Regions from separate parts of the Rhizobium sp. WW_1 genome, predicted to be linked through region 1. Evidence: predicted binding sites of a transcription regulator. Region 1 holds the regulator's gene; each other region holds the start of a gene.
The links. Region 1 encodes LexA, which represses DNA repair genes until DNA is damaged. Its sites were predicted from a motif close to TGTTCNNNNTGTGTTCNG; they were not measured.

Region 1 (3,533 bases):
CGAGGAAGTCCGGCGCGCGCAGATCGGCAGCAAAAGCGAGACGAAAGCCGGCCGTCGTTTCGGTTCCGTCCGGCATCTTCATAGGTCGGGAAAAATCCAGCATTTGCCCCGCCGAAATGGCTGCCGCCCTGAAACGCTCGTCATCAGCAACGGCATCATCCGTGCCGAACACCACAGCCGAGAAGCCATCCTGACCAACCCGGAAGCGGTAGGCCTGGTCACGGGCGACGAAGACATTCCCGTCGACGATACTCGTCTCGCATTGTTCCGGAGACGCCACGCCGAGTGGCTCGAGATAGGTCTTGTCGGCAAGGAAGACGCAGGCGTTTTCGGTGCCGAAAGGATGGCGCGCCTCCGGAGCCACCGTGAAACCGAGCTTGCCGAGGCGCTCGCGCGCAAGCGCTATGTTCACGGCCGGCAGCACGAGATGATCCAGCGGATGCGGGGACGAAGTCATGGCTCCTCCTGTATGCCTGCGGCAGCAGATTTGCGCCGATCCCTAGCGCAATTCAAGATGGGCACACGAAGCTTTTCAGGACTTCGCCAGCGGAAGACGATCTCGCAAACGTGAGGACTGATTCTGCCTCATAGCCAGCTTCAGCAGTATCACATGTCACTGCTTCGTATCCTAAACATAGCGGCCGCATTACAAAAGGCTGCCAGTTGACAGAACAGCATTTCCCATATTTTCCGATAGTTTAGCGTGGATATAACGCTTTGATCCCTTCAGCCGGTCCATTCGCAAGTCGTAATTATTTAATCGACGCAACAAGGCTTTACCGAAATTTAAGTACTTGCGGAACACATATGGAACATATAGTGTCCGTTCTGGATTTGTTTCACCGTTTTTCTTGATTCTGGGGTTCCAAGACGATGTTGACGCGCAAGCAGCAGGAACTGCTTCTCTTCATTCACGAACGCATGAAGGAGTCCGGTGTTCCGCCATCTTTCGACGAGATGAAGGACGCACTGGATCTGGCCTCCAAATCCGGCATTCACCGTCTGATCACGGCGCTGGAGGAGCGAGGCTTCATCCGCCGGCTGCCGAACCGGGCGAGAGCGCTCGAAGTCATCAAACTGCCGGATGCCTATAATCCCAGCTTGCAGCCGCGCCGTGGCTTTTCACCGAGCGTCATCGAAGGCAGTCTCGGCAAGCCTCAGCCTGTGGCTCCACCCGCCCCGCCGAAAGTGGCAAATGACGATCACAATGGTTCGGCGTCCGTGCCGGTCATGGGTCGCATCGCCGCCGGCGTGCCGATTTCCGCGATCCAGAACAATACGCACGATATTACCGTTCCGGCCGACATGCTCGGCTCGGGAGAGCATTATGCGCTTGAAGTGCGCGGCGATTCGATGATCGATGCCGGAATTTTCGACGGCGATACGGTCATTATCCGCAATTCGACGACGGCCAATCCCGGCGATATCGTCGTGGCGCTCGTCGATGACGAAGAGGCGACGCTGAAGCGCTTCCGCCGCAAGGGCGCCTCGATCGCGCTGGAAGCCGCCAATCCCGCCTATGAAACGCGCATCTTCGGGCCGGATCGCGTCAAGGTCCAGGGCAAGCTCGTCGGCCTTATTCGTCGCTATCACTGACCGGTGATGCCGATATGACTGGCGCGTCGAATTTTCCAGTGCGCCAGTCGTAAGTTCGATGCCGGGTCCATGGTCTCTGCGGATTGTCGAAGGCGGTGGAGATATTGGGCTTATCTGCGTCGAGTGCCATTTCGAGCGATCCCGTTCGCCGCAATGTTGCGCCGGTGATGAGCGTCGCTCCGGAGCGGCAGCGATCCAGCCGCAACCGGATTGGTGTCACGACAATGTTTGCGGTATCGCAGGCTGACGGCAGATAGGCTGCATTCTCTATAGTGATCAAGAAGGCGCCATTGTCGAGCATGGCCACGCACCATGCGCCTTTCTGGCAGGCGAAGCTTCCCTGCATCGTTCGGTCGAGCGCTGCCTCCATTGCCTTGCGGACGACGTTCTGTTCTTCGCTGCTTAACCTCCTGCCGCGATCTGCCTTGCTGAGTTGCGGCAGCCTGCTGTCGGCCGGAAGCATGGTCGGCGGCTGATGCTCTGCCGCGGCCAATGCCTTTTGCCATTGCTCGAAGATGAATGCTTGCGGCCTCTCGCGATTGGTAGCGAGAATGTCGTCCTGCCGCAGCGCCACCAGCATGCCATCTTCGGAAATCATCAGGTCCGGCTTCGGCACGCCGCTCCCGAATGCTGCCACACCAACGGACGAAAGCAACAAGAGGAAGCCAAGGTGGCGAAGCCGCGTCCGCAATATGCTCATGACCAGGAAGCCGACGATGAATGTCGGCATCAACCAGGCGGGCTGACGGCCGAAGGTGATATCGCCGCCCCAGCCGGCGACGGTTTTCGCGATCGCGATGACGAGTTCCAGTCCCTCTCCGGTCACCTTCCAGAAAGGTCCGTCGAGACCGAGTGGCATGAGCATCATTGCCGCCATGCCGAATGGCATGACGATGAAGGAGACAACTGGCATGGCCGCCAGATTGGCGGCAAGACCATATGTCGCCAACCGGTGAAAATGCTCGATCGAGAAGATGGCCGTCGATGCGCCACCGATAAACGAGGTCGACATCACCCCTCCGAAGAAACGCGCGACGAACAGCAGTGGGCTTAACACGCGGATCTTCGGCAGGACGCTTTCGCGATGCCGCCGCCGCTTCCACAGCGAGTAGCCCGACACCAGCGCCAGCGTCGCGGCATAGGACATCTGGAAGCTCGGGCCGAGCACCTGCGACGGCGAGAGAACAAGAATGACGATCGCCGATAACGCGACATTGCGCAGACTGAGGGACGGCCGATCGAAGAGCACGGCCACGAGCATGATCGCCATCATGATGAAAGCGCGCTCGGCGGATACGCCAAAACCGGAGATAAGGTAGTAGGCCGTCACCGTCAGGAGCGCGCCGAAGGCCGCAAATTTCTTGGTCGGCCATGCCTGCGCTACACCCGGAAACAGGCTGAAGAGGTAGCGCAGGCCAACGTAGAAGATGCCGGCTGACAGCGCCATGTTCAGGCCGGAAATCGCAATGATGTGGGTCAGACCGGCAATTCTCAGCGCCTCGGTCGTATCCTTGGAGATCGCGCGTCTCTCATCGGTGACAAGCGCCGCTGCGAAGGCGCCGGTATCTCCCGGCAAGGTTTGCCTTATCCTGTCGCCTATGCCGTTGCGCAGGCCGGCAAGCCAGATATCGGCGGTATCGATCAGCGAGCCCGCAGTATTGTCACCGGCTGGAGATATCAGCTTGGGCGTACCATAGGCAAAACCATTGGCGCCAATACCGTTGAAGTAGGAACTGAAGGCGAAATCGTTGAGGCCGGGCAAGGCTGGTCCGGCCGGAGGCGTCAGCCGCGCCCTGCCCTGGATACGATCGCCAAGCGCGAACGGCTCCGCCTGCTTGCGCACGAAGATCGTCACCCGCTCCGGCGTTCGGCGAATGGTCGGCTTTTCCGTTGCCTCGACGCGGACGACATAGCGCCAGCGGCCATTGTCGTAGGAT
Region 2 (3,533 bases), on a different contig from region 1:
CGTCGCCTATTTTGCCGGCGGCACCTGGGCGACATGGCGCATCGATCGCTACCTGCGCAAGGTCGCCTTTCTGCGCAAGCCGTTCCCCAAGCCTTTGACGATGGCCTATCGCCTGCGCAATCTCGTCCGGCAGGGCAACGCGCAGGGCCTCGCCGCCTGAGCGCGGCCAGCCACGGCGGAAGAAATTCCGCGCGAAGACATCCTTGACGGAAGTCCTTGAATAGCCGTTGCGTTTGCGGGCGGGCCGACCTACATCTGTCCGCAAATCCGAGCGAGGGCTGACTATGGCTGGTATCAAGAATGTTGCGGTCCAGATGGACCATGTCCGGAGCATCAATATCGCGGGCGACTCGACCTTCGCCATGAGCCTCGAGGCGCAGAACCGCGGCTACAAGCTCTTCCATTACACGCCCGAGCGGCTGAGCATGCGCGACGGCAAGGTCTATGCCTCCGTCGAGCCGATGATCCTGCGCGATGTCAAGGGCGATCACTTCGAGCTCGGCGAGCCCGAGCGCGTCGACCTCTCGACCATGGACGTGGTGCTGCTGCGTCAGGACCCGCCATTCGACATGGCCTATATCACCTCGACGCATCTGCTGGAGCGCATCCACCCGAAGACGCTCGTCGTCAATGATCCGGCCTGGGTGCGCAACTCGCCGGAAAAGATCTTCGTCACCGAATTTGCCGATCTGATGCCGAAGACGCTGATCACCCGCGATGCCGGCGAAATCCGCCGCTTCCGCGAGGAGATGGGCGACATCATCCTGAAGCCGCTTTATGGCAATGGCGGTGCCGGCGTTTTCCACTCGACGCGCGACGACCGCAATCTCTCGTCGCTGCTCGAAATGTTCGGCCAGCTCTTCCGCGAGCCCTTCATCGCCCAGCAATACCTTCCTGACGTTCGCAAGGGCGATAAGCGCATCATCCTGGTCGATGGCGAAGCCGTCGGCGCGATCAACCGCGTGCCGGCCGAGCATGACGCCCGCTCCAACATGCATGTCGGCGGCCGCGCCGAAGCGACCGAACTGACAGCGCGCGAGAAGGAAATCTGCGCCCGCATCGGACCGGCCTTGAGGGAACGCGGCTTCCTGCTCGTCGGCATCGACGTCATCGGCGACTACATGACCGAGATCAACGTGACCTCGCCGACCGGAATCCGCGAGGTCAAGCGCTTCGGCGGCGCCGATATCGCCAGCCTGCTCTGGGATGCGATCGAAGCCAAGCGGGCCTGAAAACTACCTTTCCCTTCGGCCGGCGAGGTCGTTTCCGGTCTCGCCGCGCGCTATATCGTGATGCCCATCCGCCTGCAGGTCAGGATGACCGCTGACTGTCCGGTGGTGCTTTCGTCCGCAATGACGATCGGCACGAAGCCGAAAAGCGGCTTCACGTTGACCATCATTCCGACATAGGGCCGTTTGCTCACGATGCCGCTGTAGCCGCCCATGGCGGTGAGCGTGCCGCAGACGCTGACATGGCCTTTGCTGTTTTTGGAAGCGGCCATCGGCCCGAAGAGCAGGAGTCCTTCATAAGGCAGCTGCTCGCGCAGACCCTTTTCCACCGCTCTGGTTTCCCTGGCGCTCAATTCATAGGGTGCACCCCTTTCCAGATTATCCCCGCTATCGATGGATTGGCAGCCGGCCAAAATAGCGCTCATCAGAAGGGATATCGATATCGCAAGTTTCATAATTTGCCTCGATTGCTGAAGCGTCCCTTCGTTCTTTTATTGTTCTTGTTTCATTCCATCTTTTCTGCCAGATTGCAACCCATGGTCTGCTGTGAAAGATTGATAGCGGTAAACGGGTTGGATGAGGGCAGGGGATGGTAGCGCGCGTCAGTACGGTGGCGTTTCAGGGGATTGAAGGCGTACCCGTCGAAGTGCAGGTAATGATCGCGCCCGGCAAGGTGCTGATGCACATCGTCGGCCTGCCGGACAAGGCTGTTGCCGAGAGCCGGGAGAGGGTTCAGGCAGCGCTGCACGCTTCCGGCCTCGCACTGCCGCCGAAGAAAGTGACAGTCAATCTTGCGCCGGCAGATTTGCCGAAAGAAGGTAGCCATTTCGATCTTGCCATCGCGCTCGGTCTGATGGCATCGCTCGGCGCGATCCCGGCTGACGCTTTGTCGTCCTATACCGTCATCGGCGAACTCAATCTCGATGGCACGATCGCGCCCGTTGCCGGCGCGCTTCCCGCGGCAATCGCTGCCAACGCCATGGGCAAGGGGCTGATCTGCCCGGCCGAAAGCGGGCCGGAAGCCGCCTGGGCCGGCAAGGAGATCGATATTCTGGCGCCGCGCAGCCTGATCGCGCTTGCCAATCATTTCCGCGGCACGCAGGTGCTGTCAAGGCCGGAACCCTCTATTCGCGCCAGCGCGGCCAACCTGCCCGATCTCGCCGACATCAAGGGGCAGGAAAGCGCCAAGCGCGCGTTGGAAGTGGCGGCCGCCGGCGGCCATAATCTGCTTTTCGTCGGGCCGCCCGGCTCCGGCAAGTCGATGCTCGCCTCGCGCCTGCCGTCGATCCTGCCGCCACTGTCGACGAACGAATTGCTTGAAGTGTCGATGATCCATTCGATCGCCGGCCAGCTTTCCGGCGGCAAGCTCTCCGATCGGCGGCCCTATCGCGCGCCGCATCATTCGGCGACCATGGCGGCGCTCGTCGGCGGCGGCCTGCGTGCCCGGCCGGGCGAGGTCTCGCTTGCTCATCACGGCGTTCTGTTCCTGGACGAACTGCCGGAGTTTTCGCCACAGGCGCTCGATGCGCTGCGCCAGCCGTTGGAAACAGGCGAATGTGTTATTGCGAGAGCAAATCACCGCGTTGCCTATCCCGCCGGCATTCAGCTCGTGGCGGCGATGAACCCGTGCCGCTGCGGCATGGCCGGCGAACCGGGACATACATGTGCCCGCGGGCCGCGTTGCGCGAGCGATTATCAGGGCCGTATCTCGGGCCCCTTGCTGGATCGCATCGATATCCGCATAGACGTGCCGGCGGTCTCCGCCGCCGACCTCATCCGGCCGACAGCCTCGGAGAGCAGTGCGGATGTCGCACTCCGCGTCGCCCGTGCCCGCGAGCGGCAGCGCGAGCGTTTCGAAAGGGCCGGCATGAAGGATGTCAGCACCAATGCCCGCTGCTCAACCGCGATGATCGAAACCATCGCCGAGCCTGATGCCGCCGGCCTGCAATTGCTGCGCGATGCCGCCGAGAAGATGAAGTTCTCCGCGCGCGGCTATCATCGAATCCTCAAGGTCGCGCGCACGCTCGCCGATCTCGACGACAAGCCGACGGTCGGGCGCATCCATCTCGCCGAGGCCATCTCCTATCGTATCGCAGGCGAGCGGCTGACTGCACATGTCTGACAATCCGGAGCTGAGGCGACAGAGTGTTGTCTTCGGCCTGTCCGAATAAAAAAGGGGCGCCACAGCACCCCTTTCTCAATCAGTTTATCGTAGCTCGTTTCAGCCGCCCAGCCCTTCGAACAGCGCCGTCGACAGATAGCGCTCGGCGAAGGAGGGGATGATGACGACGATGGTCTTGCCTT
Region 3 (3,533 bases), on a different contig from region 1:
GACGCGGCTCCTCCTCGATCGCCTTGCTGAGCGGCGTCGGATTGGCGGGATTGTTCGGCACCAGCTTGCAGATCTTGTCGACCTGGCCATAGGGCATTTCCAGCACGCGGCCGACGTCGCGAAGTGCTGCGCGCGCCTGCAGCGAACCGAAGGTGATGATCTGCGCCACCTGCTCGCGGCCGTACTTGCCCTGCACGTAGCGGATCACCTCTTCACGCCGGTCCTGGCAGAAGTCGATATCGAAGTCCGGCATCGAGACGCGTTCCGGATTGAGGAAGCGCTCGAACAGCAGCGAGAAGCGCAGCGGATCGACGTCGGTGATCGTCAGCGCGTAGGCCACCAGCGAGCCCGCACCGGAACCACGACCGGGGCCGACGGGGATATCGTGGCGCTTGGCCCATTTGATGAAGTCGGCAACGATCAGGAAGTAGCCGGGGAACTTCATGCGCTCGATGACGCTCAGCTCGAACTCCAGCCGGTCGCGATATTCCTTCTCCTCGTAGCCCGGCGCCATGCCGAGCAAGGCGAGGCGCTCATCGAGGCCTTCGACTGCCTGGGCGCGCAGCTCTGCCGCCTCGGCGCGCTCGGCCTCCTCCACATCGTCGGTCGCGCCGGTGAAGCGCGGCAGGATCGACTTGCGGGTATTGAGAGTGAAGGCGCAGCGCCGGGCGATCTCGACCGTATTCTCGAGCGCCTCTGGCAGATTGGCGAACAGCTTCGCCATGTCGGCGCGGCTCTTCAGATAGTGATCCGGCGTCAGGCGGAAACGCGTATCGTCGGAGACGATGGCATTGTGCGCGACCGCCATCAGCGCGTCATGCGCATCATAATCATCGCGCGTCGGGAAAAAGGCCTCGTTGGTGGCAACAAGCGGGATCTCGTGCTCGTAAGCCATCGCGATCATCTTCTGCTCATGACGACGATCATAGGTACCATGGCGCTGCAATTCGACATAAAGCCTGTCGCCGAACTGGCGCTTCAGCGTCAGCAGCCGGGAGAGTGCTTGCGCGGCATGCCCTTCCTTAAGGGCCATGTCGACAGGGCCGGTGAGTGATCCGGTAAGCGCGATCAAACCCTCCGTGCCGGCTTCATCCAGCCATGACGACGCGATATGAACGGCGTTGTTGCCCTCGCCACCGAGATAGGCGCGGCTGACGAGATCCACGAGCCGTTCGTAGCCCCGTTCGGAGGCGGCAAGCAGCACGATGGACGGCAGCTTTGCCAACGCCTGTTGTGGCCCGCGCTTCTCGCCCTCGCCGCCATCCTCCATGTCGATCGAAACCTGGCAGCCGATGATCGGCTGCAGTCCCTCATCCATCGCCTTCTGCGAGAATTCGAGGGCAACGAAGAGATTGTTGGTATCGGTAATGGCGACAGCCGGCTGACTGTCGCCGACAGCCTTGGCCAATATCTTCTTGAGCGGCAATGCGCCCTCTAGCAGGGAATAGGCGGAATGAACCCTGAGGTGCACGAATTCCGGCATTTCGCCGACCGGCGCTGCCGCGCCGCTGCCACCTAAGTCCGCCATCTCATACCCTTCCGCATGCCTCAATGAATCGGCAGCATTTTCGGCATTACGAACTGCAAAGTCCATAAGTTGCCCCCATCAAATATGGGAACAGCATGTGCAAACGGGGGATAAAACTTACATCGCCATCATGATGAGGGAAAAGCTGGCAACGAACATCACGATGGAGGTGAATGCTGCAACGTCTCGAATGATATCGGTCATTTACGCGCTCCTTACTCGTTATGTTTCTTTTTTGTTCCATTTTTGTTCGAGAGTCAATAGAAGCATCAATAAATTTCATCACCCGGTTTTTCGGCCCTCGGATGGACGCTGGAACGGCCCGACGCTATTGAGATGCGAACAGGGAGATCACGATGAAAACACTTGCCTGCGCTCTCATTCTTCTTTCAGCTGCAACCGCCGCTCATGCCGAGGACGCGGTCGCGTCCGGCCGCATCATCGATGCCGCCATCGGCGACTGGAACAAGGACGGCAAGCCGGATCTCGCGCTTCTGGTAGCGCCCGCCCCGGGCGATGACGCCGACAATCCCATCGGCGTCTACATCTATCTGCGCGACGACGAACATTCCCTGCTGAAGCTGGCCGTCAGCGCTCCGCATAAGATATGGGGCAGTGTCGAGCCCGGCGGTGTCGTCGGCCAGGAGCCGTCAATCTCGGCGCTGCCGAACGGTTCGATCGCGATCACCTCGCAGAATGACAGCATCGGTCGCGATCGCTGGGAGCAGACGTTGACGCTTGCCTATCGCAACAACAATTTCGTGGTGGCCGGCTACACCTATGAGTCCCGCGATACGCTCGAACCGGAGAGCAGTCATAGCTGCGACTACAACGTGCTGACCGGCAAGGTGACGAAGGACGGCAAGACGTTGAAGGCGGATGCCAGAACCGTCAGCATCCAGGATTGGCAGGACGATATCGGCCAGAAAGCCTGCGGAAACGACCAGTAACCACGAATGTTCTCTTTTTGTTCTTTACAAAAACTCCGCTCGATGACATCATGACTGCTCACCAAAACTGGAGAGGGTCATGCCGGATCTTGCCGAGCTGAACGATTTCATTGTCATCGCCAAGGCGGAGACCTATGTCGGCGACGGCGAGAGGCTACCGTCCTGTCGCAGCGGTTCTCATGACATTGGCTATGCGAGCGGCCGCTGGCGCTATCTCGACAGCTATTTCGGCGGCACGGATTTCGCCGGCCAGGAACTTGTCTGGTGCGACGGCGAGCCGGTATGGGCCATGAATTATTTTGGCCATATTATCGAGCCCGATCTGATCGACGGAACGCGCGCCGGCATCGTCATCAAGGCGGCGCTGCTGCGCCTCTATCAGGATGAACGACGCTTTCTCGGCGGCTTCGAGCTCGAACATTCATTCGGCCGCTATGTCGACCAAAGCACGGGAGCCTGCGACCATTTCACCGGCCATGAGGCCATCATGGTGAAAGGGCGCAAGGCCTACGAACTGGATTATCGCGGCGGTCTGATCGTTCCCTAACAGACAATCAAACTTCGACGACCTGGCCTTCGCTCAACGTGACGCGGCGATCCATGCGGGCGGCAAGCTCATGATTGTGCGTGGCGATCAGTGCCGCAAGACCTGACTGACGCACCAGGGCTTCCAGCGCATCGAAGACGTAGTGAGCCGTATCCGGATCGAGGTTGCCGGTGGGTTCGTCGGCGAGCAGCACGAGAGGCGCATTGGCGACGGCGCGGGCAATCGCGACACGCTGCTGTTCGCCGCCGGACAACTCGGCCGGGCGATGGTCGCCACGATGGCCGATGCGCATATAGTCGAGGAGCTGGGCTGCACGCGCGCTTGCGTCCTTGCGCGAAAGGCCGGAAATGAGCTGCGGCATCATGATGTTCTCGAGCGCCGAGAACTCCGGCAGCAGATGGTGGAACTGATAGACGAAGCCGATCTCGCTGCGGCGCACCGCCGTCCGCTTGTCGTCGGACAGGGCTTCACAGGCTTGACCGTTGACGAGGACTTCACCGCCATCGGG
Region 4 (3,533 bases), on a different contig from region 1:
GCCGTCGATGCCGAGCTGTTCGCGCGTCGTCTGGAAGTTGGCGATGGCTGCCGGGCTGTTCAGCGTCAGCGGGCTCTTCAGGCCCGACGAGCGCGACCAGAAAGCCGGGAATTCAGTGCTGTCGTAGGTCACCACCGGAACGCCGCGGGTTTCCAGCACTTCGAGCGTCTTCGGAATGTCGAGGATCGCCTTGGCGCCGGCGCAGACGACGATGACGCCGGTGCGGGACAGTTCTTCAAGGTCAGCGGAAATATCGAAGCTCTCTTCGGCGCCGCGATGCACGCCGCCAATGCCGCCGGTGGCGAAAACCTTGATGCCGGCGCGGGCCGCCGCGATCATCGTTGCGGCAACCGTGGTCGCACCTGTGCGGCGCTCTGCGATCGCGAAGGCGATATCGGCGCGCGAAACCTTCATCGCGCCTTCCGTCTTGGCAAGCGCTTCCAGCTCTTCCGGCTCAAGGCCGATATGCAGCGTGCCGTGGATAACGGCGATCGTTGCGGGCACTGCGCCTTCCTGCCGGATGATCGCCTCAACGCTGCGAGCCATCTCGATATTGCCGGGATAGGGCATGCCGTGGGTGATGATGGTCGATTCCAGGGCGACGATCGGTGCGCCGCGCAGCTTGGCGGCAGCGACTTCCTTCGAATAGGAGATCGGGAGCAGGGGCGAGATAGGCTGGGTCATTGTCGTTTCCAATTCACTGAAACAGTATACGCGTTTTGAACAGGCTTCATGACAGAATTTCGGCCCTGGGAACAAGGGCCAAGGTCGCCTTTAGCAGCTCGGGTGAAAGATTTTCTGCCGTTGCGAAGGGGGATTGAACGGTGATTGCCGCCGCCGCCGCGCCATGGCGGACGGCTTCGGCGAGATCATGACCGGAAAGCAGAGCCGAGAGAACGCCCGATGCAAGCGAATCTCCCGCCCCGGTGACATCGGCGACATCGTCGACGATGGGTGGCTGCAGGCCGACGACCGCGTTGGGCGAGAACGCGATCAGCGCGCGCTTGCCGCGGGTGATCACGCCGTTGCGCAGGCCGAGAGCACGCAGTGCGGCCACCCATTCGCGCGGATCGTCCGGACGGATTTCGGTCAGTGCCGCAGCCTCCGCCTCATTGAGGAACAGGTGGTCGATGCCGGCAAGGCTTGGCTTCAGCCGCACGACCTTGGCGGGCGAAATGGCGATTGCCGCGACTGGCTTGCCGCAAAAGCCAGCCCTTGCCGCAATCGTCGCCAGGGTTTCCGCCGGCAGATTGGCGTCGCAGAGGACGAGGTCAGTCTCCTCGAAGGCGTCGCGGACGGCGCGAATCGCCAGACGCCTCGGAACGAAGAGCTTGTAGAGCTCCATGTCGGCGAGCGCGATGACGAGGTTGCCGTCATTCTCGAGGATCGCCGTATAGCTCGGCGTCTTGCGATCGAGGAAGACGAAGGGTTTGTCGTCGATGCCGGCGTGGCTCGCGGCTTCCGCCACCATCTCGCCCGAGGGATCGCCGCCGCGGGGCGAGATCAGCTTTACGTCGAAGCCCAGGCGGGCAAGATTTCGGGCCGCATTGAAGCCGCCGCCGCCGGGCTCCTCGAACCATGCGCCGGGATTGCTGGCGCCGGGCGCCGTCTCGCCGAAGATGCGGCCACGCCGATCGATATGGGCGCCGCCGAGAACGAGAATCTTTTTCGCCATATGGTTATCCTCAGCAGTCGAAGAGGCGAATCGAGCGGCTCGATCCCGTGCCCGCACTCATCGTCCCGGACGTGTAAGTGTCTGGGAAGAAACAAGAAAACAAAAGTAGAACGGAACTCATTTTACCTTTTTCTTTCAATCGCTTGTTGTGCTCTTGCGATAAGAGAACAAATAGAGTACAGAATTCTCATCGGCGGCGACATTGCTAGAGCGGCTTCAATAACCTAAAGGTGGATCGAATGTCTCAGAATTCTTTGCGGCTTGTAGAGGACAAATCGGTGGATAAAAGCAAGGCACTTGAAGCGGCACTCTCTCAAATTGAGCGGTCGTTCGGCAAGGGCTCGATCATGAAGCTCGGCTCTAACGAGAACGTGGTCGAAATCGAAACGGTTTCCACTGGCTCTCTGAGCCTCGATATCGCTCTCGGCATCGGCGGCTTGCCGAAGGGGCGCATCATCGAAATTTACGGGCCGGAAAGTTCGGGTAAGACGACGCTGGCGCTGCAGACCATCGCTGAGGCACAGAAGAAGGGCGGCATCTGCGCTTTCGTGGACGCGGAACATGCGCTTGATCCGGTCTATGCCCGCAAGCTCGGCGTCGACCTGCAGAACCTGCTGATCTCGCAGCCGGATACCGGCGAGCAGGCGCTTGAAATCACCGATACGCTGGTTCGTTCCGGCGCGATCGACGTTCTCGTCGTCGACTCCGTTGCGGCCCTGACGCCGCGCGCCGAAATCGAAGGCGAAATGGGCGACAGCCTGCCGGGTCTTCAGGCCCGACTGATGAGCCAGGCGCTGCGCAAGCTCACGGCTTCGATCTCGAAGTCCAACTGCATGGTGATCTTCATCAACCAGATCCGCATGAAGATCGGCGTCATGTTCGGCTCGCCGGAAACGACGACCGGCGGTAACGCGCTGAAGTTCTACGCCTCGGTTCGCCTCGACATCCGCCGTATCGGCGCCGTCAAGGAGCGCGAGGAGGTGATCGGCAACCAGACCCGCGTCAAGGTCGTCAAGAACAAGATGGCGCCTCCCTTCAAGCAGGTCGAATTCGACATCATGTATGGCGAGGGCGTTTCCAAGACCGGCGAGCTGGTCGATCTCGGCGTCAAGGCCGGCATCGTCGAAAAGTCGGGCGCCTGGTTCTCCTACAACAGCCAGCGTCTCGGCCAGGGTCGCGAGAACGCGAAAATCTTCCTGCGCGACAATCCGGATCTCTCCCGGGAGATCGAGCTGTCGCTGCGCCAGAATGCCGGCCTCATCGCCGACCGCTTCCTGCAGAATGGCGGTCCCGATTCCGGCGACGATGGCGACGCTTCCGGCGAATAAGGATTTTCGGGAGCAATTCCCGACTTGATACGAATTGAATGCTTGAACCGGCCGTATTGTCCAAGGGATGTGCGGCCGGTTTTGTTCGTGCGGCTGGACAGCGCCGGGAGCGAACGATAAAAGCCTCTGACTTTGACGCAAGTTGCTGACGGCAGTACTGAAGGGCCCCCTATGAGCGGTGTGAATGAAATCCGGTCGACCTTTCTCGACTATTTTAAGAAAAACGGCCACGAGATCGTGCCGTCGAGCCCGCTGGTGCCGCGCAACGATCCGACATTGATGTTCACCAATGCCGGCATGGTGCAGTTCAAGAACGTCTTCACCGGCCTGGAGCAGCGTCCCTATACGACGGCGTCGACGGCGCAGAAGTGCGTGCGCGCCGGCGGCAAGCACAATGACCTGGACAATGTCGGCTATACCGCGCGCCATCACACCTTCTTCGAGATGCTTGGCAACTTTTCCTTCGGCGACTATTTCAAGGAACGCGCCATCGAGCTTGCCTGGAACCTGATCACCAAGGAGTTTGGCCT

Region 2: BJ928_RS05780 (YifB family Mg chelatase-like AAA ATPase) is a predicted target of LexA. The motif match lies at 1,714-1,731, and genes of this name have one in related genera.
Region 3: dnaE (DNA polymerase III subunit alpha) is a predicted target of LexA. The motif match lies at 1,765-1,782, and genes of this name have one in related genera.
Region 4: recA (recombinase RecA) is a predicted target of LexA. The motif match lies at 1,839-1,856, and genes of this name have one in related genera.

What each region holds. Positions count from the first base shown of each region.
Region 1 covers NZ_RAIN01000010.1:182,733-186,265, forward strand. Annotated here, with positions in the region: gene BJ928_RS26410 (VOC family protein) at 1-457, opposite strand, end outside; gene lexA (transcriptional repressor LexA) at 874-1,596, shown strand; gene BJ928_RS26420 (ComEC/Rec2 family competence protein) at 1,577-3,533, opposite strand, start outside.
Region 2 covers NZ_RAIN01000001.1:1,205,125-1,208,657, reverse strand. Annotated here, with positions in the region: gene BJ928_RS05795 (cupin domain-containing protein) at 1-160, shown strand, start outside; gene gshB (glutathione synthase) at 285-1,232, shown strand; gene BJ928_RS05785 (hypothetical protein) at 1,283-1,654, opposite strand; gene BJ928_RS05780 (YifB family Mg chelatase-like AAA ATPase) at 1,819-3,351, shown strand; gene cysK (cysteine synthase A) at 3,451-3,533, opposite strand, start outside.
Region 3 covers NZ_RAIN01000001.1:59,746-63,278, forward strand. Annotated here, with positions in the region: gene dnaE (DNA polymerase III subunit alpha) at 1-1,528, opposite strand, end outside; gene BJ928_RS00300 (hypothetical protein) at 1,885-2,478, shown strand; gene BJ928_RS00305 (DUF5680 domain-containing protein) at 2,558-3,025, shown strand; gene BJ928_RS00310 (ABC transporter ATP-binding protein) at 3,033-3,533, opposite strand, start outside.
Region 4 covers NZ_RAIN01000009.1:79,718-83,250, reverse strand. Annotated here, with positions in the region: gene BJ928_RS24675 (pseudouridine-5'-phosphate glycosidase) at 1-684, opposite strand, end outside; gene BJ928_RS24670 (carbohydrate kinase family protein) at 731-1,675, opposite strand; gene recA (recombinase RecA) at 1,915-3,003, shown strand; gene alaS (alanine--tRNA ligase) at 3,175-3,533, shown strand, end outside.